DNA from 4 places in the Bacillus sp. 01N45 genome. Region 1 is predicted to be linked to each of the others. Evidence: riboswitches for the same ligand, from Rfam matches in the RefSeq annotation. Region 1 holds a riboswitch; each other region holds the start of a gene.

Region 1 (8,893 bases):
TCTCTTTAATACTTCTCCTGCTTTTCTTCCTGCATAATACTGTTCTTCCACCGATAGTTTCCCTAAACCTTCTTCACCATTTACACCTTGGATCCATTCAAATACTTGAATACATTTTTTTAAATCCTCCAGCTTTATAAAATGAATTAACTTAGGCGTAGGAATATGTAATAACTCTAATTGTTTCATATACGTATATTCTTCTTGTTTACGTTCAAAATGAACAGCATCACATATTTTTACAAAATATGGCACTCTATTTTCTAATTCTATTTTATATTTCTCTTCATGTGAAAAACCTTTTGAAATAGCTGTACACTTTGTAATACGAGGCCATTCTAGTTTTCTCTCTATCTCTCTAAGTATTTCTTCCACTATGTTCACCTCTATCAATATATGTACAAACTACCTAACACTTCATGCTCTCGTTTATTTTCCCCATTACACTCCACTGCAAATGGATATTCGCCATGATGATTCAAACGTTCTAGTACTAACCCTTCTCCTTTTGGTTCACAAAACTGCACATGAACATCTCCAAATGATACGCTTTGGCACTCTGCATTCCATTCTTCATTCTTAACGACCTGGCTTGCAGTTAGCCCCATTACTTCTTGCCATTTCCGTACTGTTTCTCGAACATTTTTCACTGCGTAATGAATCGTTTCAATTTGTTGTACTTTGTTTTTATGTTCAGTGATCGTCCCTATGTTACGTAAATCGTTTCTTCTTTCTTCATCCGTTTCATTCCATTGTATAAAGAATGGTAATTTCGGTCCGTTTTCCTCTTGCTTTACAAATAACATTTTCCATTCTAAAAGGCGGCCATCTTTTCTCATACGTTTCCCTTCAAATGGTCCTATCGTATGTAAACCTTGCTTACTAAACTTAACTGCTAGGTCTTCAATGGCATCTGCTCGAATTGCGATTTGTAGCATTCCTTCTCCGTCTTGTAATTTCACTACTGTTTCTTGTACTAATGGATTGTCTGCTTTCTTCGCTTTTTCTTCATGCTGAATTGCTAAAAATTCTATATAGGATAAATCAAAATAACATAAACTATTCCAAGTACCCCAGGTCGTATGCTCTCCGCCTAGTGCAGTATGAAATCCACGCTCCTGCATTTGTTTCGCCGCTTCCTCCGGTGTACCGTGTACTGCGTGTACGAGATGATCAAATCGTAACATGTCTTTCTCCCCTTTCTCTCCATCCTTTTATTGTATATTTTATTTTTCTTTCATTCAATTCAAAAAACTTTAAAACCTAGTTGATTTATACGATTAATATGTATTATAATGAAACAAATTTAATTATTGCTGATTGGAAAAACCAAAGGCACTTTTCTCATACGGGAAAAGTGTCTTTTTCATTTATTATTACAGGGGGATTATTTATGCAGAAATTAATTGTCTTTGCTATTATTGGATTTTTCGCTCAATTGATTGATGGGGCGCTTGGAATGGCGTACGGGGTAACATCTACCTCACTATTATTAATGTTTGGTATCGCACCGGCTGTAGCTTCCGCATCTGTTCATTTAGCTGAGGTCGTTACAACCGCCGCTTCTGGTGCATCTCACCTCAAATTTGGAAACGTTGATAAATATACCGTTTCCAGGCTTACATTGCCAGGAGCAATTGGCGCATTTATTGGAGCATGTTTTTTAAGTAATTTATCTGGCGATGTAATTAAACCGTACATTTCCGTATTTTTATTTACTTTAGGGGTTTATATTTTATTACGATTCCTCATTCAAAAACAAATTGTTACTTCAAATAAGCGTATGTCTGCTAAACAGCTTGTTCCGCTTGGCTTATTTGCTGGATTCGTTGATTCAACTGGTGGTGGTGGCTGGGGGCCAATTACGACACCTGTACTTTTGGCAAGAGGAAATGAAGCTAGAAAAGTTATCGGATCTGTAGACACGAGTGAGTTTCCTGTCTCACTCGCTGCAACAATCGGCTTTTTCATTTCTCTTGGCTGGGAACAAGTAAGCTGGGTTTGGGTATTTTCTCTTATGCTCGGTGGTATCGTTGCGGCACCGATCGCTGCATGGTTAGTGCGCATCGTTCCTTCTCATTTACTTGGCGTATTAGTTGGCGGCCTTATTATCTTTACAAACATTCGTACACTGCTTACTACATTTAAAGTTGATCCAACTATTATTTCACTTTCTTACGTGGCAGTTGGTCTTGTCGTTATTATTTCTATTTTCATTGCTGTTCGCAATCATTCCAAGCGTTCTAACGCATCGACAGCTGGATATCCGAATAATCAAAAACAAATGCTACCATAACAATAAAAAATACCGCCCGATATACTTCGAGCGGTATTTTTTATTGTTCTATTTTCCAATTAATCATCGTTTCTGTAGTGCCAATTCTCTTCATATGTAGTTTCTCTAATACACGAATCGAGCTAATATTTTCAAGAAGTGTCTCTGCAATAATCGTTTCTACCTCTTCTGTTTGAAAAGCCCAATTTATTAGCTCTCTTACAGCTTCTGTCGCATACCCTTTATTCCAATATTTCTCAATAAATCCGTAACCAATTTCTACTATATGTTCCTCATTTGGTTTCCCTTTAAACCCTATATCACCTAGAACGATGTCATCTTCTTTTCGAATGACATACCACGCGCCCCAAGGTAATATTTCCTTATCTTTTTTTACAGTTTCTACATGTCCTACAATATGTGGACCACTATCATATCCTTGCTTGCTCGCAACGTGCATCCCCTCTTCTGTACACGGTACTATATAAAGCCTTTCTGTTTCTAATTTCATGTTGATTTCCCCTTTTCAATTAAACAATACTTCAATTTTACCAGGAATAAAAAGAATATTCATTCTATTTATCAGATTTATACTTATTCTTTGAAACGAATTTAAGGAATAATCCTCTTTTGATACTTATGTCGAATTATATTTTCTGAATTTTCTTTTAATTTTAGAGGGTTTTTCAATATTTTTTGCGAAACATTTGTATAACAATTTTTTCTTTGCTTATTGTTACATAATAGTAGGTTCGGGTGGAGTTTTGCAAGCGTTTCCTATACAATAACCGATATTTTTTGACTTTTCCTAACAAAATATCTTGCAATATATTCAGAAAGTCATTACAATTGCCATATATTAAAAATCTTAGCAATATATCAAATCCTCATCAATCCGATGAGGTAGAGGTTGCGACTTTTATGAGTAAAACGGACGAGACACAGAGAATGTCACCGACTCCGTTTGAAAGGAAAAGTTGCCGAAGTTTATATTTCTTCTCTGGAATTATGAGCTGGGGCTGTCTCCGAAAGGAACAGAACTGTCACGTTTACAAAATTACCGTGTAAACGTGGGGTGCTATCTTAACGGAAGGGTATGATGGGGTGGTTATTTGTGAAACGTTCCGCCAAATTCCTTTGGCGGTTTTTTGTATTTTTCTCCCCCGTTCCTTCCTATCTTACAAGAAAAGGAGTGTTGAACATGAATAGCGCAACGAATCAAGCTACCTCTAAAACGCAAACTACACAAGGACAAGGTGAATTAAAACGCGGATTAAAATCTCGTCACCTTACGATGATTTCTCTCGGTGGTACAATCGGTACCGGACTATTTCTTGCCAGCGGTGGTGTCATCCATTCAGCTGGACCTGGTGGTGCATTAGTTGCATACGCCGCAATTGGAATTATGGTTTACTTTTTAATGACAAGCTTAGCTGAACTCGCAGCTTACATGCCTGTTACTGGATCTTTTAGTACTTATGCAACAAAATTTGTTGATCCGTCCCTTGGCTTTGCACTTGGATGGAACTATTGGTATAACTGGGCCATTACAATTGCTGCTGAACTCGCTGCTGTAACATTAATTATGAAATTTTGGTTCCCAGATACCCCTTCTCTTATTTGGAGTGGATTATGTTTAGCTATTATTTTCCTTTTAAACTATTTATCTGTTAAAGGGTTTGGTGAATCTGAATATTGGTTCGCACTTATTAAAGTAGTTACTATTATTATCTTTTTAATTGTCGGCTTCATGATGATTTTTGGGATTATGGGCGGCGAATCTGTTGGCTTTAAAAACTTCACTGTTGCAGATGCACCATTTAATGGCGGCATTATGGCAATTATCGGTGTATTTATGGCTGCTGGGTTCTCCTTCCAAGGAACTGAATTATTAGGAGTTGCTGCTGGTGAAACTGCTGATCCAGAGCGTAACATTCCAAAAGCAATTCGTTCTATCTTTTGGCGTATTCTTTTATTCTATATCCTTGCGATTCTCGTTATCGGTTTATTAATTCCTTATACAACTGAAAGCCTTGCCGCAAGTGATGTTACAGTAAGTCCATTTACACTTATTTTTGAAAAAGCTGGCGTTGCTTTTGCTGCTTCTGTTATGAACGCTGTTATTTTAACGGCAGTACTATCTGCTGGTAACTCTGGAATGTACGCATCAACTCGTATGCTTTGGGACTTAGCTCGCCAAGGTAAAGCACCGAAGTTTCTTGGTAAATTAGATAGCCGCGGTGTACCTGTTAACGCATTAATCGTAACGTCAATTGTTGGTAGTATCGCTTTCATTGCTTCCTTATTCGGTGACGGTGTTGTATACATTTGGTTATTAAACGCATCTGGAATGTCTGGCTTTATCGCATGGGTCGGAATCGCAATTAGTCATTACCGTTTCCGTAAAGCATATATCGCTCAAGGTAAAGATTTAAAAGACTTACCATATAGAGCAAAATGGTTCCCGTTCGGTCCAATCTTCGCATTTGCACTTTGTGTCATCGTAATTTTAGGACAAAACTACGGCGCATTTATGGGCGAAGCAATCGATTGGAACGGTGTACTCGTTTCTTACATCGGTTTACCACTCTTCTTAGTACTATGGTTAGGATATAAATTTACGAAGAAAACGAAAGTGATTCCACTTGATAAATGTGAATTGAAATAAAGTGAAACGAGCAAACAAATATGTTTGCTCGTTTTTTATTCCCATGCTTCTCCCTTCCCTATTCCTCCTGTTTTTGCAATAATAAAGGAAATATACATAAAGGTTGGGATACCATGAACATTCGCATTACTGATGAAGCAAAAGCAGCTATACATAGATTAGAACGTGAAGACAAAAAAATCATTCGCATTAGAGGAACAATGACAAACTCTTGCAGTATTTTCGTTGATGTTGATTTAATTTGGGATACATATGATGCAGATGATGTTGTATATGAAGATGCTGAGTTTATCGTACAAATGGATTCATTTACGAAAGACTACACTGGTGATACGGTGACACTTGATTATAAAACGACAGGTTTTAGTATTACGACTCCGAGTGAGACTTTAGTTTATGGGTTGTCGATTAAAAAATAAAAATTATTTTCAGCTGATCAATGAGGTGAAAAAATGGGTAATTATGTTCCGTTAAAATTTTGATTTACTGAAGAATTAGTAGAAATAATGGCTGATTCTATTTGTAAACACGATCCTAATTTCTCTAAAAGAAACTTCGTATCTTCCGTAACATGTAAAGTTGAAAATTTAGAGTTAAAAGAGCGTATAGAAGTAATAGCAGATGAATTACACGATGCATTACAAAAAGATTTTAATGCAGCAATACATATTTTACTGAAAACATTGGGGCCAGAAAACACAACAGAAGTAGGCACATTTACAAACGGATATATGTACATGCCTTTTGCAAAATACGTTGAAAAATATGGGCTTAACGATTTTGAAACCTCATGTAACGCCATGTATGAAATAACAAAAAGGAATACTGCTGAATATGCCATTCGGCCTTTTCTCGAAACATACCATGAAGAGACACTACACATATTACAACAGTGGATTCATGACGAAAACAGCCACATTAGAAGATTAGTTTCCGAAGGTACAAGGCCCAGACTTCCTTGGGCTAAAAAAATAGGAGCTCTGAAAGGTGACTTTAAGAACAATTTACAGCTTCTTGAACCATTAATGAATGACCCGTCTAAATATGTCCAAAAATCAGTAGCCAATCATATTAACGATATTACGAAAGAAGATAAAGAACTCGTTTTTCAATGGTTGCAGCAGTTACGTGATAAACAGCATCCTGTTAACCTTTGGGTTATAAAACATGGGTTAAGAACGGTGATAAAAAGTGGTACTTTGCCAAAAGATTTTTCTTTTTAAGTACTTTATACAAAACCGCTTATACTTCATTTTTGAAGTATAAGCGGTTTTCTCTTTCAAACATTACCCTTGTCTTAAAATATTTTGAAACATTTTTGGCTTATTTCGTTTAAACAACTACCTTCCCTACTAACTTCAAAGGATTTCCACTCAATTATCCCGAATATACAAATAACCACTCTAACAAGGAGCGAATTTATATGAATCTATTTGAACACGAAACGTAAAACCGTTCCCCTTTAATAAGAGGTCCTCCTTTTTTTCTTTTCTCATCATATCATTTACTTACAAAATAGGAGGATACAATTATGAAACGTGATTTATTATTTTTAACTTTATTAGAAAGTGCTAATACAAATTTTAGCGGTTGGGATTTTTCTTTTATTTCAGAAACGGGTCGAATGAAGAGCGAGCCTTTATCGTGGTCATATGGCAGTACAGCTTTCCAACTTATGCAGCATGCAGAATCAATGGTAGATATGGGCACTGGCGGCGGAGAGTTTTTATCTATGTTACAACCGTTCCCATCAACTATTTTTGCGACTGAGGGCTATGCTCCAAACGTGCCGATTGCTCGGAAGAAATTAGAACCTTTAGGGGTTACAGTTATAGTGGTAACAGATGATACTGCTTTACCATTTCAAGATGGTCAGTTTAATTTAATCATAAATCAACATGAATCATATGCTGCTTCTGAAGTAAAAAGAATACTTTCTCCTAATGGAATATTTTTTACCCAACAAGTTGGTGGTCTCGATTGCGCGGAACTGAATGAGCAGTTTAACACACCGCTAAATAGCGAATTTGCAAGTTGGTCGCTTGAAGCGGCATGTTGTGAGTTAAAGGAAAATGGATTTACTATTTTAGAAGAAAAAGAAGAGTTCCCTTTTCAACGCTTTTACGACATTGGCGCTATCGTCTATTATTTAAAAGCGATCCCGTGGCAAATTCCTGATTTTACTGTCGAAGGTTACAATGAGAAATTATATCGTATACATGAAATCATCTTACAAAAAGGTTATTTTGATGTGAAGCAACATCGTTTTACGATTAAAGCGATTCGCAGTTAATCATGGAGCATATGAAAAAGAGATGGATCTACCATCTCTTTTTTTATTTTCACTCAATATTTTCTATATTTAAACACTTCGTTTCACAGTAATAGCCTTTGCCACCAACATAAACTTTTTCTATTTTATTCTCGCTATCGGTTGCTAATTTAACTAATATTTCGGAAGGCGAGTGTAAAGAATAACCTTGTTCAAATACATAGACTTCTTTTTGTAAGTAGCGCTGTTCATAAAGGTAGCAAGCTAATGCACCATTTGAAGTTCCAGTCGCTGCTTCTTCATTGATGTCGTATAGCGGAGCAAAGTTTCTGCATATAATTCGATTGTCATTAAAAGTATATAGATGCATCCCGACAACATTATAATACTTGCTGATTTCTTTAATTTTTTCAAAATTAGGTTGCATTGTATGTAATTGTGTTTCGCTTTTTATAGGAATTAAAATATCTTTTAAGCCCGTGGAGACAATTTGAATTGGGTATGTATTGTCTATATCTTTAATGTCAAAGCAGTCGATAAACTCATTTGGAGATATAACATCATAGAATATCGGTTCGTTTTGTTCCATGAATATAATGTCATCTTTTATGGTAATAGTAAGAACACCGCTGTTCGTTTCAATCGTATAGCGATTCTTGAAAAGTTTATTTACATGCATCAGTATCGTAAAAGAGCCAATTGTGGCATGACCACATAAATCAACTTCCTCTTTTGGTGTAAAATACTCAATTTTATAATCAGCAATTTCAGATTCTGATATAAATGCGGTTTCCGCATAGCCCAGTTGTTTGGCTATTGCCATTTTTTGAGTAGTGGTCAATGTATTCTCCATAAATACCACTCCTGCTTTATTTCCGCCTTTATGATCCTTGCTAAATGCACTTGCAACATAAACAGATATTTTCATAAGACACCTTCCTTCCTCACTTATAGTAAATTGTAGCATAGAACGTACTACGTATATATATTGTTGGATAAATTCGTCATAAAGCTAGAGACAAACTATTTTTTAGCATCTGAACTCTCCAAAAATAGTTTGTGTACAGTTTGAAAGATGGATCTACCATCTCTTTTTTCCCGTCTATTTAACAAAAGTTTGTGGTGCCTTCTAGATTGTTAAGTAAGTTCACGCCTTGCAATCGCATCAGCTAATGCGATGAATTGCTCATGCGTTATCTTTCCTGTTACCTTCGCTTTAATAATTTTTTCCATTTCTTTTGTAATAATCATACCCTCTATTGCTAGACTTGCTTTAGCTTCTTCGATAGCTTCATTTAGTTCTTCCTCACTTTTGAATGCCATAATTTAAGTTATCTCCTTCACATCATTTTCATTTCCTTTTCTAATGAAGCAAATTGTGTACTTATACATACGTCCATTTCCTTTCCTTTACACATGAGTTATTTAGCTTATTTTTAAGTAAAAACACTCGCCTTACAATTCCTTATCACATAATATATAGTACAACTTTCATACGTAAGCACTTTACGTAAAGCGAAAGAATCCTTTTTAGAAAGGAGAATTAACATCGATACTATAAGCAATGAATTTCTAAAACTTTATTACGACAGCAACGTTTGGTTACATGATACACACTGGCTCGGGGTCCCCATTTTCAAACTTCCCTCTGATCTTTTTTTGTATCAAGAAATTATTT
Region 2 (5,566 bases), on a different contig from region 1:
GACTTTTCTGCCAAACATGTAAAACCATTGTTTCTTTGAGGAAATATGCATTGCCCCCACCTCATCAATATGAAAATTCAATGTAGAAACAAGTATGTGTGGTTCACCAAAACAATCTACAATTTCATTATTCTCTTCATCCAACTGCATAACGGCGTTAAAATATCTTTTCTTATTGTGAAAATAAAAAGTACGATTCCACCGCACAAGTTCATGTCCATATTCATCCCGCTCAGCGGTATTATGTATTGTAAATGGCACTTCCTTCCCCCGCTCAGAGAAAAACATACGGAACTTTGATGCAATTTTTAATATGAATTTTACGAAAAAAGAACCACCATAAATCTCATCCATCTTTCCTTCTCCAGTAAAACTATTTTCTTCTGTAATTTCATAGCGTTTCTGTAATTTTGGATGAAGCTTTTTATAAGAATCCCCTAATAGTCTTTCATACATATTAACCATACATTATCCCTTTCTCTTCCTCTTGCATTTTTTTGCACTTGGCAAATTCGCGCTATTTATATAACCGACAATTGATAATCCCATGAGTAGAACGTTTAATGTAATTGGATTAAACGGCTCTGTAAAGCTTGCAATATTCGTAAGCCCTGCCGCTATCGTTAAGGCTATTAACATAAAAATATGTACGATAAATACTTTTCGTTTTGGAAATGGCAACAGCCATAGGACACCAAAAATAATTTCTAGTAATCCAATTATTTTAAGTACAAAAATACTATGTTCCGTTGAACCAATTATCACAGATAACATCTTTACTTCTTCTGAATGGGTAAACATTAGTTTCGGCACTATTCCTTGATATATCCATACAAAAGCAAATAAAAAACATACGAGCCAATATGTCATTGTTCTTCTAATTAGTAACCTAGGGTGCAATCCCTTTTCTAACCATAATTTTAAAGCATCAAAGCTCCAAACAGTCGCCCAGCCTAATAACGGCCGAAACATATAAAAATCTATTACGTTCCCTATACGACCAAACCTCGTATCATAATCATATTGCGTCTCAAAATGAATGTGTTCTTTACGAGGGGTATACTTCCAATAACCACGCCCTGTTTGAATAAGAGATAATCTATTATCCGTCCAAAATTTTAAAGAAGAAATACGTTCTCCCGTTTCTTTTCTTATTTCACCTATCGATTCTCCTTCCCCAGCTATTTCAAGTCCAAATCCGATCTTTGTTTTATATAAAAACTTCTGTGGTTCTCCTTCTTTTTTCTCTAAATATGAAATTTCAGTAAAGCGAGCATCCCATTCTGTATGTATATGTGGTTCTTGCGTGTATTCCCATAATTTCTCCATTGTTGTGTTCATTTCTGCCGAAACATAAATAGGCTTTTTCCCCTTCATTCTTCCACCTCCAATGCACTATAATTTTAATGTACATGCAATGAATTTATTTTGCTACATTTTTCACAAACTTTCTCAGAAATAGAAATAATTTTTAAAATATATATAAAACACTTGATTCCCCGAAAAATTTAAATTATTATAAAACAAATGTTACCAACAACTTCATAAATCAAACACTCTCGCCTAAAACGTGAGATAGAGGTTGCGATACTTATGAGTATTCTAATGGAGACACAGAGATGTCTATGAAATTAGATGAAAGGAAGTATTGCCGAAATCGATACATTTCTCTGCATTTATCGATTGGGGCTGTTTTCGAATAGAAACAGAACTGTCATATGTACAGACGTGTATGTATGAAGAGCTATCTACAAAAAAGAGATATCATTTTTATGGTATTCCTTTTTTGGCGGTTTTTTTATTAGCTCCGTTTTCTGTTTCCCTTTTCCTGTAACAGCACCATCCTCACTTATTTGAGATGGTGTTTTTTGTTTTTTCTCTGGTAACTACAGGAATATTGGGATCTATATATGTCCTAATCTATTCTTAAAAATGGATGAAAGAAGGAATTCGTAATGGAAACGATTGTACAAAAATTTGGTGGCACTTCTGTTGGAAGCGTTGAGCGCATTCAACATGTAGCAAATTTAATTATTGAAGAATATGAACGAGGACATAGCATCGTCTCTGTCGTTTCAGCAATGGGAAAAAGCACAGATGAACTCGTAGCACTTGCTGACGCGATTTCAGAAAATCCGAGTAAACGCGAAATGGATATGCTTCTATCAACAGGAGAGCAAGTTACTATTTCATTATTAACGATGGCACTACAAGCAAAAGGTTATAACGCGATTTCATTAACAGGATGGCAAGCTGGTATTACGACAGAATCTGTACATAGTAGTGCACGGATTACTGACATTCATACAGATCGAATTCAATCTTATCTTACTGAAGGTACGATTGTTATTGTAGCTGGCTTCCAAGGAGCCAGTAAAGAACATGAAATTACAACGCTTGGACGTGGTGGTTCTGATACAACTGCTGTTGCATTAGCTGCTGCACTGAAAGCAAAAAAATGTGATATTTACACGGATGTGACCGGTGTATATACGACGGACCCACGAGTTGTAAAAGATGCTTATAAAATAGATGAAATTTCTTATGACGAAATGCTAGAACTAGCAAACCTCGGTGCTGGTGTATTACACCCGCGTGCTGTTGAGTTTGCTAAAAATCATAATGTCATGTTAGAAGTTCGCTCAAGTATGGAACAAGAAAACGGAACAATTGTAAAAAGAGAATGTAACATGGAACAACAATCAATCGTTAAAGGTATTGCATTTGAAGATAATATTACACGCGTCACAATGAAAGGATTGGAACAAGGTGCACTTTCAACAGTTTTCTCTACATTAGCAGCGGCACATATTAATGTAGATATCATCATCCAAAGTATTACAAATGAAGGAACTGTTCACCTCTCCTTCTCAATCCATTCTAATGATTTAAAAGAAACATTAGAGGTATTAGAACAAAATCAAGAAACACTTCACTATGAATCTGTAGAATATGAAAATCATTTAGCAAAAGTATCAATTGTAGGATCTGGTATGGTCTCTAATCCTGGTGTTGCTGCAAATATGTTCACTACTTTAAAAGAAGAAGATATTCATATTAAAATGGTAAGTACATCAGAAATTAAAGTGTCTGTCGTTATTGACCGCCTTCATTTAGTAATAGGTGTCGAGGCGCTTCATCAATCATTTATGGCGAAAATTGAGCCTTTAGTGCAGATGAGTTAATTTCCACCAGTAAAACTTAAAATAAATTATATAAATCTATTTCCTTCCTATATTAATAGCAATAGGGTCGGAATATTTTGCGGGCAAGTCGAAGTTATATTATCGAATAGAAACTACATTATTGAATTCTTAAAATGATAGCATTCTCGAAATAAAGTTCGCGCATATTTCAATAGTAGAGGGTTTAAAAAGTGTTGTTCGTTAACAAAATGTTTTATACTATACCCGAAAACACCTTGTCACATTTTCCTACACTGTGACAAGGTGTTTTTTGTTTAGAAGAGATTTTAGTATAATTATGAGGAGAATTAACTAATAAAATTATACATATAAGGAGATAAAGACTATGGCAAACAACAGATTACTAAGAATGGACAATGTCAGCATCGTTGTAGAATCCCTTGATAACGCAATCTCTTTCTTCGAGGAGATTGGACTAAAACTCGAAGGGCGAGCTACTGTCGAAGGTGAATGGGCTGGTCGCGTAACAGGACTCGGTTCTCAGCGCGTAGAGATTGCTATGATGGTTACGCCAGATGGCCATAGCCGAATTGAACTTTCGCGATTTCTCACCCCACCTACTATAGCAGATCACCGGACAGCTCCTGTAAATGCCCTCGGTTATTTGCGCGTCATGTTCACCGTTGAAGACATTGACGAAATGGTATCGAGACTTACAAAGCATGGTGCTCAGCTCGTTGGCGAAGTAGTTCAGTACGAGGACTCATATCGACTCTGCTACATTCGTGGAACCGAAGGTATTTTAATCGGTTTGGCGGAAGAACTCGGTAACAAATAAGTAATGTTTTATATGAAGTCTTTGCCGAAGTAAAAATACTTGAAAGAACTTTACGCTTAATAAAACTTAGATTTTGAACCCCGTCCTAGCTTTAGAACGGGGTTATACTTGTTTGAGCTTTTTAACATACTATCAACATCCCGAAATCATTATAAAACAATTCAATTACTTGTTATACTCTTTCCTAGGAAATATAACGGACTCTTCTCACTTCTTATCATATATATCTTTTCTTTAAAAAAATGATCTGAACTCATTCAAAATAACTTTCTTCACGTCAGAGTAAAAAACCATCATGAATAGTGCAATTCCTAATAAAATCTCTTGCATTCCTTCATAATCAAGGAAAGCACTCACAATTAGCAAACCACATCCAATGTAGAAACCAAATTCATTCTCTTTCTCAAAATCTTCATCAATATGTATTTTCTCTTTTAAATTTTGGTTCCCTTTTATTAGCTCATCGAGCGTAACATTATACATTTCACTCAATAAGATCAAATTTTCAATATCAGGGCAACTTTTATCATTTTCCCACTTATATACCGCTTGCCGCGTTACACCAATTTTCTTAGCAACATCTTCCTGTGAAAACCCTTTTGACTCTCGTAATCTTTTAAGTTGTTGTCCTAAGCTCATAACGTCCCCTCCTTTAACAAATTATTACATAAAAGGATCCAAAAAAGAAAGAAACCATTAGTAAAACTCACTGTAAACCATTCGTTTACACAATAAAAAAGAGAGAATAACTCTTTGAGTTATTCTCTCTCCCTTCTATTAAAACAGATGAATGTTTTCTTTCTTGCAAGCTTCACGTAAATCGTCAGGCCATACAGAAGATTGAACTTCACCAATATGTGCTTTACGTAAGAAGTACATGCACATTCTTGATTGTCCAATACCACCGCCAATTGTTAACGGTAGTACGTCTTCTAAAATACCTTTATGGAAATCGTACTCACGTTTGAAGTCTTCACCTGTTTTCGTTAACTGCTCATCAAGTGATTTACTATCAACACGAATTCCCATTGATGATAATTCGAATGAAGATTGTAATACTGGGTGCCAGAATAAAATGTCACCGTTTAATTTCCAATCATCATAATCAGCTGCGCGTCCATCATGCTTTTCACCTGAACGAAGTGCATCACCAATTCCGATAATGAAGACTGCACCGTGTTCTTTCGCAATTGCATGTTCACGATCTTTCGGTGTTAATTCTGGATATTTATCTTCTAGTTCTTGGGAAGTGATGAAAACAATTTCTTCTGGTAAATACTTTCCAAGGAACGGATACTTTTCAAATAAGTGGTCTTCTAAATCTTTGAATATTCCATAAATTGTTTGTACTGTTTCTTGCAAGTAATCTACAGTACGCCATTCTTTTTGAACGATTTTTTCCCAATCCCATTGGTCAACGTAAATGGAATGTGTTGCATCAAGTTCTTCATCACGACGAATCGCGTTCATGTTTGTATATAAACCTTCACCAGCTTCATATCCGTATTCATGTAATGCGAATCTTTTCCACTTCGCTAGTGAGTGAACAATTTCTAATTCTTCTCCTGAATGTAACATATCA
Region 3 (8,893 bases), on a different contig from region 1:
TGAATTAATTCATACGTTTCTTGAAAATGAACATTCGTATCTAAAAATACAACTTTAGCAGATGGATTTACTTGGTTTATAAGATGCAGCAATACCATCCCTTCCACTCCGAAGCTACATGCGTATACAATTTCACTTTTATATTCTTTATAAGCCCAACTTAATACAGATAGCGCGCCTTTCGTTTCATCTTCTTCTGAAAATGAAACATTATTTTCTTCCCACGTTTCATACGTCAACATGTTCTTTCCCCCTGTAAAAGCAAAAAGACGGTTTTAACCTAATATAATAGGTTAAAACCGCCTCTAGTTTTTCTAGTCAGCGCTTTTTACTTTAAACGTACCTTTTCACTTTTCTCTAATTGAATGACTTTCCCATCTTGCACAACAATTGTAATTGAACCATATTTCATATCAGCAAGCATCGCTTGAATTTTCTCAGATACTTCCTCAAAATGTTCCCGTACGCTCACGCGAACAGCCCCCCTTTTTATTCATAAAAAAAATCTTTCCCATTTCGAAAAGACTGTTCGGTAATATATTTTACCTTATCTTTCAAAATGGATTCCATTTTGCTGGATTTAGCACCTTGCTTTCTATAAGCAGGTTGCCGAGCTTCTTCGGGCCAGTTCCCTCCGCTTCTCTTGATAAGCTTTGTATTTGTATTTTATCACAATTCTGATTTTTTTCAATCCTAGTTTTCCGATATATTTTAATTATTTTGTTTTATAAAAAAGGAATTGCCCATCCGAACAACTCCTTTTTCCCATTCACACAAGTTCTTTAATACGTATGCGATCGTTCCCAATAATATTTTCATATGTTTCACGCTCTACAACAATTTGTGATGTGCCGCCTTTCGCGAAGACGACAGCTGGTCTACGAATCCGATTATAATTATTCGCCATCGAGTATCCATATGCCCCTGTACAAGAAATTGCTAATAAATCGGCTGAAGCAACTTTCGGTAGAGTGATATCCCAAATTAACATATCTCCACTCTCACAGCACTTCCCAGCAATCGAGACAAGTTCCTCATTCTCATCATTCCCTCGATTCGCTAACATCGCTTCATAACGAGCGTTATATAAAGCAGGTCTTAAATTATCAGTCATCCCACCATCCACTGATACATATTTCCGAATACCAGGAATATCTTTCACAGATCCGACTGTATAAATTGTCGTTCCAGCATCCCCTACAATACTACGGCCTGGTTCAACCCATATTTCTGGCAGGGGATAATTACATACTGTAAATTGTTCCCTCACAGCACTTGTTACAGCTCGCACATATGTCTCAAGAGTTAATGGTGTATCTGACTCTGTGTAGCGTATTCCGAATCCTCCGCCTACATTTAGCACTTTTACTACATAGTTTGTTCGCTCTCTCACTTGTTCTAAAAATTGACGAAGAACTTCAATCGCTCGCACAAAGCCGGCCGTTTCAAATATTTGTGATCCGATATGTGAATGAATTCCTAACACATTATAATTTGATTTTTGTAAAGCAATCTCAATTACTTGCATCGCTTGACCATTTGACACGCCAAATCCAAATTTCGAATCATCTTGGCCTGTTGTAATATATTCATGTGTGTGCGCCTCTACTCCGGGCGTTACACGAATTAATATGTTCACAAATTTCCCATGTTGCACTGCTAAATCATGCAAAATTTCTAATTCCAAGAAATTATCTACGACAAAACAACCAATATTCGCCTGAAGAGCCATCACAATTTCTTCTTCTGTTTTATTATTGCCGTGAAAATGAATGCGTGATGCCGGAAATCCTGCTTGCAGCGCAGTATATAATTCTCCTCCAGAAACAACATCTAATGACATATTCTCTTCACGAGCCACTCGGCACATCTCCATGCACAAGAACGCCTTGCTTGCATATGCTACTTGATAAGAGAAACCACTTTCTTTAAACGCACGATGAAACGCGCGGCACTTTCCTCGAATTGACTCTTCATCGTATACATAAAGTGGTGTTCCGTATTGTTTTGCTAGCTGCGTCGTATCGCATCCTCCAATTTCTAAGTGTCCTTGCCCATTGATTCGGCTCGTGCCGTGTAAATACATTTGAATTCCTCCCTTATTTCCTCTAAAACTCATAACCCCAATCTTCTATTCATTGCAGCACGCTTTTAGATAGACAAAAAACGCGCGGAACAATGTTCACACGCGTTTCTTATTAGGAAAAATATATATTGAAAAAATAAACGAGTTGTTATCTCCTCAAAATAAGAAACCGCATCAACATCTCCAAATAGCTCTCCATAAAATAAATATTATGACAGTACTACATTTATTCAATGCAGTCCCAATATATGAATAAGATGGTTATTCTTATATTTCGGCAATAGTCCCTTTCAACCTATGATCACAGATTCCATTAAATCTCCCATAGCTTACTCTTTCCTATCGCGGCCTCTACCTTTGAGAGTAGATGAGGTAAGTCTATTTAATTTTCAAACATCTAATTGTTGCTATTAACAATACCAAAGGACCATTTTATTTGTCAAACAATTTTTTATATTGTTTTTTTACAGTTTAATTTCGTATCATTTGGTAAGCGCTTTACTGAAATCTTTGACACTTCCCATTCGCCTTCTTCATTATTAAATGTAATCGTTACCTTCTCAAATGGTGGAGCAATTTTCCCAGCAACTCGTTCATACTTCGTTACTTCAATACTTGCTTGAAATAAATATGTACCGCTATACACTTTTTTTAAACTAATAATTTTAGGACATTGATAAGGCTTCAAGCTCCCATATTGTTTTTCAATTGCTTTATTTATTTTCGGAAATAAAACAGAATAAAGGGCATCTTCCATAAGAGGTGCATCATATTGGGCTACCGACACACTCGGTGAAGCAAAAAGTATAACACTACTGCATACTATAAAATATAATAATTTTCGCATTATAACCTCCGTATTATTACACGATTCTTTCTGCGCACGATAATTATCATACATAGAAACTCCGTTTTATTGTCTCCCACTGCCCTTTTTCTACTCAATTATTATAAAAAAGTCCACAACTCTCTTTTATTTTCGTATAATGATACTCATAGTATAATAAACATAATAACAAAGGACTGTTCGTATATATAAAATGAGGCGCTAATCAAACCGGCTCACAAGAACTGTCATGCTTTTTAGGAGAGGAGTATATTATGCTACAACGTCTGTTTCCAAAACTGCGATTTGCACTCGTTGCAGTCGTTTTATTATGGATAAAAACATATATTGTGTACAAGCTAGCATTTGATATTAAAATTGATAACTTCTTTGAAGAATTTATGCTTTTTATTAATCCACTAGCTGCGTTACTTTTATTTTTCGGTTTTGCTTTACTTGCATCTAAACACCGAAACCGTATTATAGTTGGAATCAGTTTTATACTGTCCTTTATTTTATTTGGAAATGCAATGTTTTATGGGTTTTATAACGATTTCGTTACGTTCCCAGTTTTATTTCAAACAAATAATATGGCTGATTTAGGGACAAGTATAAAAGAACTCTTTACGTACAAAACATTACTTTTATTTGCAGATGCAATTATTTTAATGTTTCTTTCACGTAAATTCCCAGCATTTTGCGACAAGACGCCACTTTCTCGCTCTGAGAAGCGAACTTTCTTTAGCGGTGTAACAGCTCTATTAGCATTACAAATTGTCGTTTCAGTTATTTATAAGCCACAAATGTTCTCACGCTCATTTGATCGTCAAACTGTCGTGAAAAATTTAGGTTTATACACATATCATCTATTTGATATTACACTTCAATCTAAATCTTCGGCTGAACGTGTATTTGCAAGTGGTGACGGGTTCTCTGAAATTAAAAACTATACAGACTCAAAAGATAAGCAAGTTGATAAAAACTTATTTGGAGCTGCAAAAGGTAAAAATGTAATTTTGATTTCAATGGAATCTACACAAAGTTTTGTTATTAATAAAAAAATAAATGGAAAAGAAATCACTCCATTTTTAAATGAATTTATTAAAGATAGTTTTTATTTCGATAACTTCTATCATCAAACGGGACAAGGTAAAACTTCTGATGCTGAATTTATCGTTGAAAATTCACTTTATCCGTTAGACCGCGGTTCTGTATTCTTTACTCACGCAACAAATGAATATACAGCTACACCAGAACAATTAAAAAAATACGGATATTCTTCTGCTGTCTTCCATTCAAACGATAAAACGTTTTGGAATCGTGATGTAATGTATCCTGCACTTGGATATGATCGTTACTTTAATTTAAATGATTACGTAGGCACAGAACAAATGTCTGTCGGTTGGGGATTAAAAGATAAAGGGTTCTTTGAACAATCGATTCCAAAGCTAAAATCTTTACCACAACCGTTCTATACAAAATTTATTACTTTAACAAATCATTTTCCATTTCTTCTAAATCCAGAAGATCAATATGTTGATGAGTTTAATTCGGAAAGTGGTGTTGTAAACCGCTACTTCCCAACCGTTCGTTACACGGATGAAGCTCTTAAACTATTTATTAAACAATTAAAAGAGGAAGGACTGTATGATAATTCCGTTATTGTCATTTATGGAGATCATTACGGTATTTCTGAAAACCATAATGCAGCTATGGCTCAGTTCCTTGGTAAAGACGCTATTACACCGTTTGATTCTATGCAATTACAACGCGTCCCTCTCATTATTCATGTACCTGGTCAAAAAGGAAAAGTCATTTCTAAAGTATCTGGTCAAATTGATATTAAACCAACGCTACTTCATTTACTTGGTATTAAAACAAATCAATCAGTTGAATTTGGAACTGACCTATTTATTAAAGAAGAAGATCCACTTATGGTAATGCGTGATGGTAGCTTCGTTTCGGAAAACTATGTTTATACAAAAAACATGTGCTATAAACGAAATACAGGTGAAGAAGCGGACATTTCATTATGTCAACCAAATATTGAAAAAGCAAAAACTGAATTGAAACTCTCCGACAAACTCATTTATGGAGACTTATTACGTTTCGATCCTAACAATCGTTATAAAACCGGAACAATGACAACGAAATTTGAATAGCGCCAGAAGCAACTTTTATAAAAGTTGCTTCTTTTTTTACTTATTTTTCAAATCATTCCGCTATGAAATCTTTCACAAATTGGGAATTTTTTTCGTATGAGGAAGAAATTTATGGTATGATAAAATAAGTAAAATTTCATAAACTAATTAAGAATTTATTACAGAAAGCAAGGGATCAGATTTTGTATAGAGCAGCTATTCCAAACTTATTTACGCTCGGAAATTTATATAGTGGATTCTTATCAATCGGCTATGCATCTTTAGGATATTATAAATCAGCTGCTATTTTAGTACTTATCGGGATGATGTTAGATAGTCTTGATGGACGTGTTGCTCGCTTATTACGTGTTGATTCACAAATGGGAAAAGAGCTTGACTCGCTGGCGGATGTCGTAACATTTGGTGCAGCACCTGCTGTTCTCATGTATTACACATCTTTCTCCAATTACGGAATCATCGGACTATACATAGCGGGACTATTCCCTCTTTTCGGAGCATACCGTTTAGCACGATTTAATGTAACACCATCTTCTACTTCAATGAAATATTTCACTGGCGTACCGATTACAGCAGCGGGAGGGCTTGTTGCTTTCTTAACATTATTTTCACATACCATTCCAAAAATCGTTCTTATTACAGTATTTGTAACGTTCGCATTTTTAATGGTGAGCCGCATTCGTATCCCAAGTTTAAAAGATGTACCAATTCCACGATATAGTATCATTATTACACTATTTTTAGTTGGAATCATTATCACAATGTACCAAACAGGGTTCGGTAATTTTTCTGTTTTCTTATTCATTGCTATTCCACTATATATTTTGTATATGCTATCTCAATTTCTTAGACAAAGACCATCTAAAAGAGCAAATAAAGAAAAATAAGAAACCTTCCGGAATCGGAAGGTTTCTTTTTATTTTGTAACTACTACTTTTTGATTTACAGGTGTTACAGGCTCTTCCCCTTTTAATACGGCTAAAATATTTCTTACTGCCATTTCAGCCATCGCATCACGAGTTTCGAACGTTGCATTTCCTACGTGAGGAGCAAGTACTACATTCTTTAATCCTTTTAGCTCTTCTGTAATTTTCGGTTCAAATTCAAACACGTCAAGAGCTGCTCCTTCAATTTCATTCGTTTTTAATGCATGAGCAAGTGCCGCTTCATTCATAATTGGTCCACGTGAAGCATTTACAATATACGCTGTTTTCTTCATCATTTTAAACTGTTCATCATCAATCATATGATGCAATTTCGGATTATACGCACAATTAATTGTAATAAAGTCTGCTGTTTGTAATAATTCTTCCAATGTTACATATGTTGCTTCCAGTTCACTTTCAGCTTCAGGCTTTCGATTTGGTCCTGTATATAAAACATTCATTCCAAACGCTTTCGCACGCTTTGCAACTGCCTTTCCGATTTCTCCAAGGCCAATAATTCCAATTGTTTTACCGTGTACTTCGCGGCCTAAGAAAAATAATGGTGCCCATCCATTAAATCCAGTTGTACGACATAGCGTATCACCTTCCGGAATTCTACGTGCCGCTGCTAAAAGAAGTGCAAATGTTAGTTCTGCAGTAGCTTCAGTTGATACTTTCGGTGTATTCGATACTACAGTTCCTTTTTCACCCGCATACGTGTAATCAATATTGTCGTAACCAGCACCATAGTTTGCAACAATCTTCAAATTAGGTGCCGCATCAATCACTTCTTTTGTCACCTTTGTAGAAAGTAGGCTTAACAATGCATCTTTGTCTTTTACACGATCTGTTAATTCATCTAAAGAAATTAACGCCTCTTTATCGTACATTTCTACATCATGATCCTTTAATAGTTCTAATCCGATTGCTGGAATTTTCCCTGCTACTAATATTTTTGCCACTACTAACACCTCTTCTATAGAAAATAAGATATCTCTTATCTTTTATTGTAAGAAATCCACATATAAAAACCAAGGAATTTGATTATAGTTTTGAAAATCGACACTTTTCCACAAAAAAAGAGGAGATGCAAGTCTCCCCCTCTTCTTATGCTTTTTCTTGCGATTGTTTTCCAAGCTTCACATCGATCGTTCCCTCTGCAACTGTATCACTAATTTGTTCCTCAATAACGGATTGAGATGTAGCATTCGTTTCAGAAGTATAAGCTTGTTGTTGTGCACCTTGTACATTTTGTTTATTTTGTTGTTTCGCCATTTCTTACCCTCCTTTTTATTCTTTCTTATTTTGAACAAAAAGGGTGGTTTTCATCAAAAAATCGTGATCATTTTGAAATTGTTACTTCTTCTTCCAGTAATCTCATCGTTCTTACTCGTTTCGTAAATGTAGCTATGTGAGAAATATCATGATTACGTAACGTCTTTATATCCTCTTCCACATATTTCCCTAAATCATTCGGATAATGAGCATCTGAGGAGAGAGTAACTGGAACGCCATGCTTAGCTAGTACTTGTAAATATAGCGGACTCGGACACATTTCGCGTACAGGATAGCGATAGTACAATCCTGCATTTATTTCCGTTGCCGTATTTGTTTCTACTAACGCACGCGCAATTTCCTTATAATAAGAAAGTTGTTCATTTTCATCTAACCGATAATTAAATACTTTTATGTTATCAAGATGAGCTATAATATCAAATAAATTAGAGCGAACTGCACACTCAACCGTTTTGAAAAACGTATCATATAAAACATATAAGTCATGTTCCTTAAAATATTCTTTCGTATCTGGATTATCAAATCCCCAGCCATTTAAAAAATGAACAGAACCAATTACATAATCAAAATCTCCTAATGCGAGTAAAGATTGTAATTCTTGTTCACCACCAATAAAATAATCCGCTTCAATTCCAAGTTTAAGCGTAACACCTCTTTTACTCCACCGTTCTTTCGCCTCTTCAATTGCCTTTGTAAAATCATGTAGTGATGTTACCCTTACTTGGTCTAACCATTCCTTCTGTAAACGACCAAGCCTCGAATCACTAATATCGACATACCTTTCATAGTATTCTTTCGCTTCATAAAAACGGTATAAATGATCGACAATACCAACTTCTTTTATACCTTTTTGCAAAGCTTCTTCTAAATATAAATCAATCCATTTCATTGTAAATGGCCCTTCTTTCACACGTCTTTGCAGGCGTTCTTGTGTTTTCACAAGCCATTCCATAGAATGTTTCTCTTCTTTAAGTGGTTCATAATGTTGTAACACTTCATTTATTTTAGCTAGCCATCCTATTGAATATGGCCCTTCTTCTAAATGAATGTGATAATCCACCTTCATCTACATTTCCCCCTTATAATGTATCTATTTCACTTCTGTCCCCTACTCGCGAAAGCTTCCCTTTTCTTTCTGTCACTTCCTCCATAACATCTTCTAATGATATATTTTTTTCAGCTAATAAAACAAAGCAGTGATACAATACATCAACCATTTCTTTCACTAATTCTTCTTTGTCATTATTTTTAGATGCGATAATTACTTCCGTGCATTCTTCACCAATTTTCTTTAAAATTTTATCTTCTCCTTTTGAAAATAAATAATTTGTATACGATTCAGGAAGTGGATTTCCCTTTCGTTCTTCAATTGTTTCAAATAGTAATTTAAAGGCATTTTCCATATGTATCCCCCTATATAATTTGATAGTGAAAACATGTTTTCTCTCCTGTATGACAAGCAGGTCCCACTTGCTTTACGACAACAACAATTGAATCTTGATCACAATCTAAATAAAGAGATTGCACATATTGGACATTTCCTGATGTTTCTCCTTTATTCCATAACGATTGTCTTGAACGAGAATAAAAACATGTTCTT
Region 4 (8,893 bases), on a different contig from region 1:
TTGCCTTCACCATGTCTGATTTGCACTTCCCAACTTCAAAGCAAAATGCGTCTTTTATGTGCTGCTTTTCAATAGCATTCATACTATTGTAGAAAAGTTTAGCCTGAGAATAAAAGTTAAGGAAGCTTTTACTGCGCCCCCTAATTTTATGTCCATCAACCTTTTCTTGATAATGTTCATATCCGCCCTGTTCGGCTTGGACGGTTGCTGGTTGATTGTTATTTAAGCCATTAGGATGATAGCTTGTTTGACCGCGATGAATCTGCATTTGATGCATACCATCACGTTGATTATTATGAAAAGGACATACAGGCTGGTTAATAGGAATTTGGTGGAAATTAGGACCTCCTAAACGAGATAATTGTGTATCTGTATAGGAGAACAATCTTCCTTGCAGAAGAGGATCATTTGAAAAATCAATACCTGGTACGACATGGCCAGGGTGAAAAGCTACCTGTTCCGTTTCGGCAAAGAAGTTATCAACATTTTTGTTCAGTGTCATTTTACCAACTAGTTTTACAGGAACTTCTTCTTCAGGCCATAGTTTCGTTGGATCTAAAATATCAAAATCAAATGCATGCTCATCTTCTTCCGGAATTAACTGTAATCCAAGCTCCCATTCCGGATAATCGCCTTTTTCAATTGCTTCGTATAAATCTTGACGATGGAAATCAGGATTTTTCCCAGCAATCCTTTGAGCCTCATCCCATACTAATGAATGAACCCCTAGGGTAGGTTTCCAGTGAAACTTTACGAAGTGGGCTTTTCCTTCTTTATTAATAAGTCGAAATGTATGAACTCCAAAACCTTCCATCATTCGTAAACTACGCGGAATTGCGCGATCACTCATCTGCCACATAACCATATGAGTAGACTCGGGATTATGCGCAACAAAATCCCAAAATGTATCATGAGCACTAGCTCCCTGAGGAATATCATTATGTGGCTCTGGTTTAACTGCATGTACAAAATCAGGAAATTTAATAGCATCTTGGATAAAGAATACTGGCATATTATTACCTACTAAATCATAGTTACCTTCATCTGTATAAAATTTTGTGGCAAATCCGCGCACATCTCTTACTGTGTCATTGGATCCTTTAGAGCCTTGAACGGTCGAGAACCGTACAAATACAGGTGTTTTTTTTGAAGGGTTAGTAAGAAAATCTGCTTTTGTATATGCCTCTAAAGATTCATAAAGCTGAAAATAACCATGTGCGCCAACTCCGCGCGCATGAACAATCCTTTCAGGAATTCGTTCATGATCAAAGTGGGTCATTTTCTCGCGAAAGTGGAAATCCTCCATTAAGGTTGGGCCTCTTAAGCCCATCTTTAAAGAAAATTCATCCTCGGCTATTTTTACTCCTTGGTTTGTTGTTAAAGCATGTTTGCATTGATTATCTGTAATGTGATGTTCCAATTGCTCCATTTTCTTATTCACAATATAGGCACCTCCTTTGCCCTGTTAATTTAATACATACCCTTTTTATTAGGACGTAAACATGTATTATCGTTTTTATATGTAAAATTATAAAATATCGATTGTGCCGATGATTCTTGTTTGAGGAGGAAAAATAAAAAAGCCAAGGAGAGAATTTATTTTCTCCTTGGCTTTTATGATAATCCCTTTCGTTAAAACGAGGAAACGCGTTGCTTCGTTTTTGGTACAATAATACATTTGATCCAGAGTAACCCGACAATCATAATGATAAGGCTATGTAAAAATTGACTTGTAGCAATGAGTATAACAATTGAAAATACAATGAGTTGAATGCTTAGCAATATAAAGATTAAGTGAAGAAATTGATTCATTCGTTTCTCAGTATCAATTGGATATAATGCTACAATAATATTTCCCGAAAAATATTTCCACAGGGAACGGAGCTGCATAGAAATCATATATAGGACGATGTAAGCGATAGCGCCTTTTACGTATATGTTTGGTATAAAATATAAGGCGAAGGCACCGATCAACCCTAAACGAATATATATACCGAAATAATCATTCCCACGTAAAAATGCCAGTGTATGTAAATAGAAGAAAGTTGCTTGTTTTTTATGTAATAAAGGTTCAATCCAATTTGTAAGCCATTTTCTTTTATTTACTTGCTTATTTAGTTGTGGAACATCGGTGAAAATGCTAGCAAATTGATAAAAACGAACGTTCATTTTTTCTTCTTGCTCGATTATGTAATCCCACGGTATTCGTTTTGTAGGCTGTTTTTTCGTGTATAGAAGTAGGAAAGCAAGTAGTAAGAGCAATCCGCCTAATATGAGAACATGTGCCGAGTAAAATAGCATGTAAATGATTAGGGCGTTACAAGTAATACGAATAATGAACCATATGTTTTTTTCATGACTATCACGCCACATCCAATGTGTATATATATTCCAAGCTTTCGTAATCATTAAAACGATAAAGATTGTACATAAGAAAGGTACAGTTAATTGTAATGATTGCAGTGCAAGTGGAACGAGAATAAGGAACGTAAATAATAATGGGAAAAGCTGAATGATGTAATTATATAGAAGAGATTTTTTAAAATAAGACGTTAGTTTCTCTTCTAATGCAAGCAAATAGACAGCATCAGGTTTTTGAATAAATGTACGGATCGGGCATCTCGTTATAATGAATGTAAGTACAATCGTGATAAGTAGTAAAGATATTCCTTTAGAAGGAGATGCTTTTAGAAACTGAGCATAGTAATATGCGCCAACGCATGAAATAAAGATAAAGCTATATAGTAAACCGTTAATCATACGTGCAAAGTATGTAATGATATTTTGAATATGTTGTTGGAAGCGACTGCTCCATAGTGATTCGATTGACATGTTTTTCACCTCTTTGTTCTATTATATATGTTTTACAAAAGAAAAAACGAGCAAATTGCGTTATGCAACTTGCCCGTTTTTCTTTTCGTTATTTTTTTTCTCATCACGATTCATTAATGGATAGAAAGCAAATCCGATTACGAATAAACCAATTCCGAGAAGGAACGTTTTTATATCGGATGCGCCGGTTTTAATAACCCATAGTGCGTAGCAAAGTGCGATTACTGCTACTATGCCATCTGTAATTCTTGCCCGCATTTCATTTTTATATGTTTCACCAGTTGCGACTAGTTTTAACTGGAAGATTGGTGAAACGAGATATGGAATGAGGTAGGCTAGTGTTGATACGGTAATAACGAATGTATAAGCTTCCGCAATTGTTCCGGATAGTGTTGAGAATAAGAACACTTGCGACATAATGTTTGTTAATCGTAATGAGTAAATTGGACTTCCTTTTTTATTTGTTTTCGTAAAGAAGGAAGGGAAGAAACCTTCTTTTGCAGCTTGATATGGTACTTCTGAGCTTAATAAAATCCAGCCCAAGATAGAACCGAATAGGGAAGTAAGAGCAAGTAATGCCATCAGTTTCCCGCCGCCATGCCCCATTGCAGCGTTTAATGCGTCTGCTAATGGACGTTCAGAAGCTTGTAATTTATCAACGTGAAGGACACCCATTGTTAAAATTGTAATTCCTAAGTAAATCGCAACTGTAATAAGTAATCCCGCAACTGTTGCGCGTTTTACTGTTTTAGGAGAGGTAGCACGGTTTGATAAAAGTACTGCTGATTCAATTCCGATAAATGCCCAAAGTGTTGTAAGAGCGGCTAAATTTACTTGTGAAAGAAGGCCGTGTGATACACCTGATTTATCGATCATCGGTGTGTACCATTGTCCAAACTTAGAAGCCTCGAATGCAAATAACGTAACGACGATGAATAAAAGGAATCCTGTTACTTTCGTTGTTGTTGCTAAGAAGTTTAGTTTTCCAGCTCCGCTTACACCGTTTGTTAATATAATATGAGTTCCCCAAAGTAAGATGGAACAAATCGTAAATGTAATTAGTTTTCCGACTTCTATGTTAAAAGAACCGATTGAAAATAGTAGTCGTGTATCTTTCATAATTGGGAAGAAGAGTGATAAATATCCCGCGAAAGATGTAATGATGGCAACGTTACTTGCCCAGTTTGCAACCCAATATCCCCATACCATACTGAAACCAGCCATTTTTTTCTTTTTTGGTGTTGAGAATAAAGCATATGCATGACTTTGTGGTCCTGTCGTTAAATCAGGACGACGAATTGCTAAATTACCGAAAACAAGAGCTAGCATTAAAACACCAAACCCTGTTGTTAACCAAGCTAAAGTGACACCGAGAGGGCTTGCTGTTTGTGCCAACGTACTTGGCACCATGAAAATACCAGCGCCAACCATGTTACCGACAACGAAAGCTGTTAGTACCCAAAAGCCCCATTTTTTTTGTTGCATAGAAAATACCTCCAAAGTTAGTATAACCAAGTCAAGCGAGGAGATATGTATGTCTTCTTAGTAGAGAAGAGAAGTCCCAAACAAAACAAAAAAAGCACGTAATTTGCCGCTACATGCTTTCTATCTTATAAGAAACCCACGACATACCTCTCGATAGCTCTCCACAAACGAAACGTTTCGTTTGTGACAGTTCTGCACTTATTAAATGCAGACCCAGCAAGCGTGCATGGTGGACACGGGCTTACTTCGGCAATCATTCCTTTCTCATTCCTTCATCAATGCCACTACATCTCCTGAAATGATACTTTTAATGACTGCAACCTCTACCTCACCGAGATACGAATGAGGATTTAAATATTAAATTAACGTCTTTAAGAGTAACAAATGAATTTTTATACGTCAATGGATATAGTAATAATCAGATTATAGAGAAGAGTTTGTGATTAGGAATGAATAATTATTTGATATAAAAAGAAGCTGATCTAAAACTAGATCAGCTTCTACATATAAGATTAAACGAAGTTTAATACAGTTACTTTTTCACGTGTCATAGACTCAAGGCTCTTACGAATACCTTGTGCGCCCATACCTGAACCTTTTACACCGATGAATGGGAAGTGGTCAGGGCCGCGCTCTGTACGTCCGTTAATTTGAACAGAACCAGTTTCGATTTTGTTAGCAATTGCAAATGCTTTGTTAATGTCTTTTGTGAAGACACTTGCTTGTAAGCCGAACTCTGATTTGTTAGCAATTTCAATTGCTTGCTCATCTGAAGAAACACGGATGATTGGAAGGATTGGGCCGAATGGCTCTTCCCAAGCAACTTTCATTTCTTCTGTTACGTGGTCGATTAATGTTGGGTAAATTAAGTTACGCTCACGTTTGTTACCGATAATAATTGTTGCACCTTTTTCTACAGCGTCGTCAACTAAACCTTGAACGAAGTCAGCAGACTTGTCGTCGATTAATGGAACGATTGTGCTATCTTGTTCTGGAGATCCAACTGATAGTTCAGCTACTTGCGCTTTTAATAAGCTAACAAGCTCATCTGCTACGTTTTCGTGTACAAGTACACGTTTAATAGCTGTACAACGTTGACCAGAGTAAGAGAATGCACCGCTTACGATATGGTTTGCAGCATCTTGTAAGTCAGCATCTTCACGAACGATACCAGGGTCTTTACCACCAAGTTCTAATACAAGTGGAATCATTGCAGCTTTTTTCGCTAAATGTTTACCTGTATTTGTACCACCTGTGAACGATACCATATTGATGCCTTCGTGTTCTACTAAGTAGTCACCAATTACAGAACCACGTCCTGTAGCTACGTTTACAAGACCTTTTGGAAGGCCAGCTTTATGTAGTGCTTCAACCATTTTAATACCACTAATTGCACCTTGAGTTGCTGGTTTGAAAATAACAGCGTTACCCATAATTAATGCTGGTGCAAGTTTTGCAGCAGATAAGTTTACTGGGTAGTTAAATGGTGCGATTGCTAATACAACACCAAGTGGTGCGCGTTGGATGATCGCAAGTTTAGATTTCGTTCCGCCAGGGAAGCTATCGCCCAGCATGCTTTCTCCGTGCATATGAAGAGCTTCTTCAATTGTGTAACGAATGAAATCAGCTGTACGAACAACTTCTTTCTTCGCATCTTTATATCCTTTACCGACTTCTTTCATAATGATATCGGCAATTTCATCTTGCATATTTACGAGCTCATCAGCCCATTTATATAAATATTTTGCGCGATCTTGTAGAGAAGCTTCCGCCCATGATTTTTGAGCTTCTTTTGCAGATGTAATTGCTTCATCTACTTCTCCGCGAGTAATTGCTTGTACTTGTCCAATTACTTCGTGTAAGTATGGAGATGGAATTTCGATTGTTTCTCCTGAAGAGCTTTCTCTCCATTCTCCGTCTAAATAAAATTTGTACGTATTGCTAGTTGTCATGATTAGTCCTCCTAAAATAGCAACTTGTAAGAGTGAGTATAAGGTGATTGTAGGGTGTTTGATAACATTTTTCAAATGAAATGTTTGTGAAAACGATTTCTTATTCTTTTTTTATTTTGTATGCCCTTTCTTACAGAAGATTCCCTTATTTCAAAATGATGTAGCGTATATTTTTATTCATTGTGTAAAAAAACAATTGACAGAATACTCAATAAAGTTGTAAGATTATAAATGGAAAATAAATGAAGGGGGTGTGCGTAATGATTGTAATCGTAAATGTGATGGGCTTAGCTCTGTTAAATGGCAGAAAACATTCATATCATTACGCAACCCGTGCGGATATATAAGGCATCTTTGTCTTATAAAAAGCGTACGTTGCGTATATCGTAACGTACGCTTTTATGCATTTTTGTGCATATCGTCAAGCGGCGGTATGCTTTTTTTTGTTTTCCACATTACTATATAAAATTTTGGAAGGTGGAAAAATGTGATGAGATTGTATGGATTACGAAATGTAAATGTGATGGATCTGGATAGTGGGTAAAGAAATGGGAGTGAAACGAGAACGAGAAGGGAGAGGTTACATTGTTATCAGTATTACTAAAGTTAAAATGGTTTTTTAAAGAGCATTGGAAGAGATATAGTATCGCCATTGGAGCTCTTTTAATTGTAAATATAGTTGAAGTCATTCCCCCGAAAGTGTTAGGGGTTACGATTGATAATATAAAAACAGGAACGTTAACGAATGCAGCGATTATGCAATTTATTCTTATTTTAATAGGGGTTACGGTAATTGGATATGGTCTTACTTTCGTTTGGCAACATCAATTGTTTGGGGGAGCATTCGTACTGGAGAAGACGATGCGCTCTAAATTTATGGGGCATTTACTTAAGATGACACCGACGTTTTATCATAAAAATCGTACTGGTGATTTAATGGCGAGAGCGACAAATGATTTAAAAGCAATTGCTATGACAGCTGGTTTCGGTATATTAACGCTCGTGGATTCGAGTTTATATATGCTTACGATTGTCTTTATGATGGGATTTACAATTAGTTGGGAGCTTACATTTGCGGCACTTATACCGCTTCCGATTATGGCGTATGCGATGAACATATATGGAAAGAAATTGCATGAGAGATTTACAGTTGCGCAAGATGCGTTCGGAGATATGAATGATAAAGTACTTGAATCGATCGCTGGTGTGCGCGTTATTCGTGCATACGTACAGGAAAATGCAGATGTGGGAAGGTTTCATCATTTAGGAGATGACGTCTACGAAAAAAATATGAAAGTAGCAAGAATTGATGCATTATTCCAGCCGACGGTGAAAATGCTTGTTGGCCTTAGTTATTTAATCGGTTTAGTGTACGGCGCATATCTTGTATTTCAATCAAAGGTGACACTTGGTGAACTTGTTTCATTTAACGTGTATTTAGGGATGATGATTTGGCCGATGTTTGCAATTGGCGAATTAATTAATGTTATGCAAAGAGGAAATGCTTCGCTAGACCGTGTGAATGAAACGTTAGCGTATGAACCAGATGTCAAGGATCCGAAAAATCCAAAGCTTGTACAAGAGCCGGATTATATTCAGTTCGATGACGTTACCTTTTCATATCCTTCATCAACTGAAACAAATTTAAAAAAGGTTTCATTTACATTAAAACAAGGGGAAACGCTTGGGGTTGTTGGAAAAACAGGAAGCGGAAAAACGACGCTCGTACGCCAGCTTCTTCGTCAATACCCACTTGGAGATGGGGATATTGCAGTCTCTGATGTGACGTTAGATAACATAACGAATGAAAATGTACTCGGATGGATTGGGTATGTACCTCAGGAACATATTTTGTTCTCAAAAACAGCGAGGGAAAATATTTTATTCGGAAACCGAGAAGCGACTGAAGAAGAACTCGAGAAAGCGATTGAAATTGCGGCGTTTACAAAGGATTTAGAGTTTTTACCAGAAGGGTTAGAAACGCTCGTTGGAGAGAAAGGTGTTTCTTTATCGGGAGGGCAAAAACAAAGGATCTCGATTGCGCGAGCTGTTATTCAAAATCCGGAAATATTAATTTTGGACGATTCTTTATCAGCTGTTGATGCTCGTACGGAAGCAGCAATCATTGAAAATATAAGAACAGAAAGAAGCGGAAAGACGACAATTATTACGACGCATCGTTTATCTGCCGTACAACATGCGGATTGGATTCTCGTTATGGATGAAGGTGAAGTAATGGAAGAGGGTACGCATGAACAGCTTATTCAAAGCGGAGGCTGGTATGCGGAGCAGTTTGAAAGACAACAAGGTGAAAGTGAAAGTGAAAGTGCGGATAGTGGGGTGAAAATATGAGTGTTTCAAAACGATTGTTTCAATATGCGATGAAAGTGAAAGGGACGATTTTTGCAGCGATGCTAATGTTGTTTATTTTCGTCATCGCAGAGCTTGCTGGTCCTTTCGTCGCGAAAACGATGATTGACGATCATATCGTTGGAATAGAGAAACCGTGGTATGAAACAGAAAAGAGTGAAGAGGCTGTTTCGTATAATGGCACCTTCTATAAGCGAAGTGATCGCTTTGGAGAAGGGGAGAAAAAAGGAAAAGAAGTACGTGTGATGCAAGTT

The links. A riboswitch is a leader RNA that binds a small molecule or an ion and turns the genes downstream of it on or off. The one in region 1 is predicted to bind lysine.
Positions count from the first base shown of each region.
Region 2: another riboswitch for lysine. It lies ahead of AC1DMU_RS14765 (aspartate kinase); the one in region 1 lies ahead of AC1DMU_RS04515 (amino acid permease).
Region 3: another riboswitch for lysine. It lies ahead of lysA (diaminopimelate decarboxylase); the one in region 1 lies ahead of AC1DMU_RS04515 (amino acid permease).
Region 4: another riboswitch for lysine. It lies ahead of AC1DMU_RS18185 (amino acid permease); the one in region 1 lies ahead of AC1DMU_RS04515 (amino acid permease).

Region 1 is NZ_JBFTQW010000002.1:62,187-71,079, reverse strand. It holds gene AC1DMU_RS04535 (aminoglycoside phosphotransferase family protein) at 1-375, opposite strand, end outside; gene AC1DMU_RS04530 (VOC family protein) at 390-1,187, opposite strand; gene AC1DMU_RS04525 (sulfite exporter TauE/SafE family protein) at 1,394-2,296, shown strand; gene AC1DMU_RS04520 (GNAT family N-acetyltransferase) at 2,337-2,786, opposite strand; lysine riboswitch at 3,172-3,364, shown strand; gene AC1DMU_RS04515 (amino acid permease) at 3,477-4,943, shown strand; gene AC1DMU_RS04510 (iron-sulfur cluster biosynthesis family protein) at 5,057-5,362, shown strand; gene AC1DMU_RS04505 (DNA alkylation repair protein) at 5,450-6,166, shown strand; gene AC1DMU_RS04500 (class I SAM-dependent methyltransferase) at 6,475-7,236, shown strand; gene AC1DMU_RS04495 (PhzF family phenazine biosynthesis protein) at 7,286-8,143, opposite strand; gene AC1DMU_RS04490 (antitoxin VbhA family protein) at 8,353-8,538, opposite strand; gene AC1DMU_RS04485 (CmcI family methyltransferase) at 8,764-8,893, shown strand, end outside.
Region 2 is NZ_JBFTQW010000005.1:368,719-374,284, forward strand. It holds gene AC1DMU_RS14755 (DUF4166 domain-containing protein) at 1-465, opposite strand, end outside; gene AC1DMU_RS14760 (DoxX-like family protein) at 469-1,377, opposite strand; lysine riboswitch at 1,569-1,755, shown strand; gene AC1DMU_RS14765 (aspartate kinase) at 1,956-3,185, shown strand; gene AC1DMU_RS14770 (VOC family protein) at 3,532-3,984, shown strand; gene AC1DMU_RS14775 (helix-turn-helix domain-containing protein) at 4,219-4,623, opposite strand; gene asnA (aspartate--ammonia ligase) at 4,762-5,566, opposite strand, start outside.
Region 3 is NZ_JBFTQW010000003.1:226,907-235,799, forward strand. It holds gene AC1DMU_RS08910 (phosphoadenylyl-sulfate reductase) at 1-242, opposite strand, end outside; gene AC1DMU_RS08915 (YezD family protein) at 329-472, opposite strand; SAM riboswitch class I at 545-653, opposite strand; gene lysA (diaminopimelate decarboxylase) at 770-2,086, opposite strand; lysine riboswitch at 2,267-2,448, opposite strand; gene AC1DMU_RS08925 (DUF3888 domain-containing protein) at 2,538-2,933, opposite strand; gene AC1DMU_RS08930 (LTA synthase family protein) at 3,188-5,074, shown strand; gene pssA (CDP-diacylglycerol--serine O-phosphatidyltransferase) at 5,257-5,958, shown strand; gene AC1DMU_RS08940 (NAD(P)-dependent oxidoreductase) at 5,988-6,959, opposite strand; gene AC1DMU_RS08945 (YozQ family protein) at 7,105-7,272, opposite strand; gene AC1DMU_RS08950 (histidinol phosphate phosphatase domain-containing protein) at 7,340-8,359, opposite strand; gene hisI (phosphoribosyl-ATP pyrophosphatase) at 8,373-8,696, opposite strand; gene hisI (phosphoribosyl-AMP cyclohydrolase) at 8,707-8,893, opposite strand, start outside.
Region 4 is NZ_JBFTQW010000007.1:198,054-206,946, reverse strand. It holds gene AC1DMU_RS18195 (catalase) at 1-1,441, opposite strand, end outside; gene AC1DMU_RS18190 (ABC transporter permease) at 1,633-2,832, opposite strand; gene AC1DMU_RS18185 (amino acid permease) at 2,893-4,317, opposite strand; lysine riboswitch at 4,464-4,651, opposite strand; gene gapN (NADP-dependent glyceraldehyde-3-phosphate dehydrogenase) at 4,830-6,269, opposite strand; gene AC1DMU_RS18175 (ABC transporter ATP-binding protein) at 6,855-8,621, shown strand; gene AC1DMU_RS18170 (ABC transporter ATP-binding protein) at 8,618-8,893, shown strand, end outside.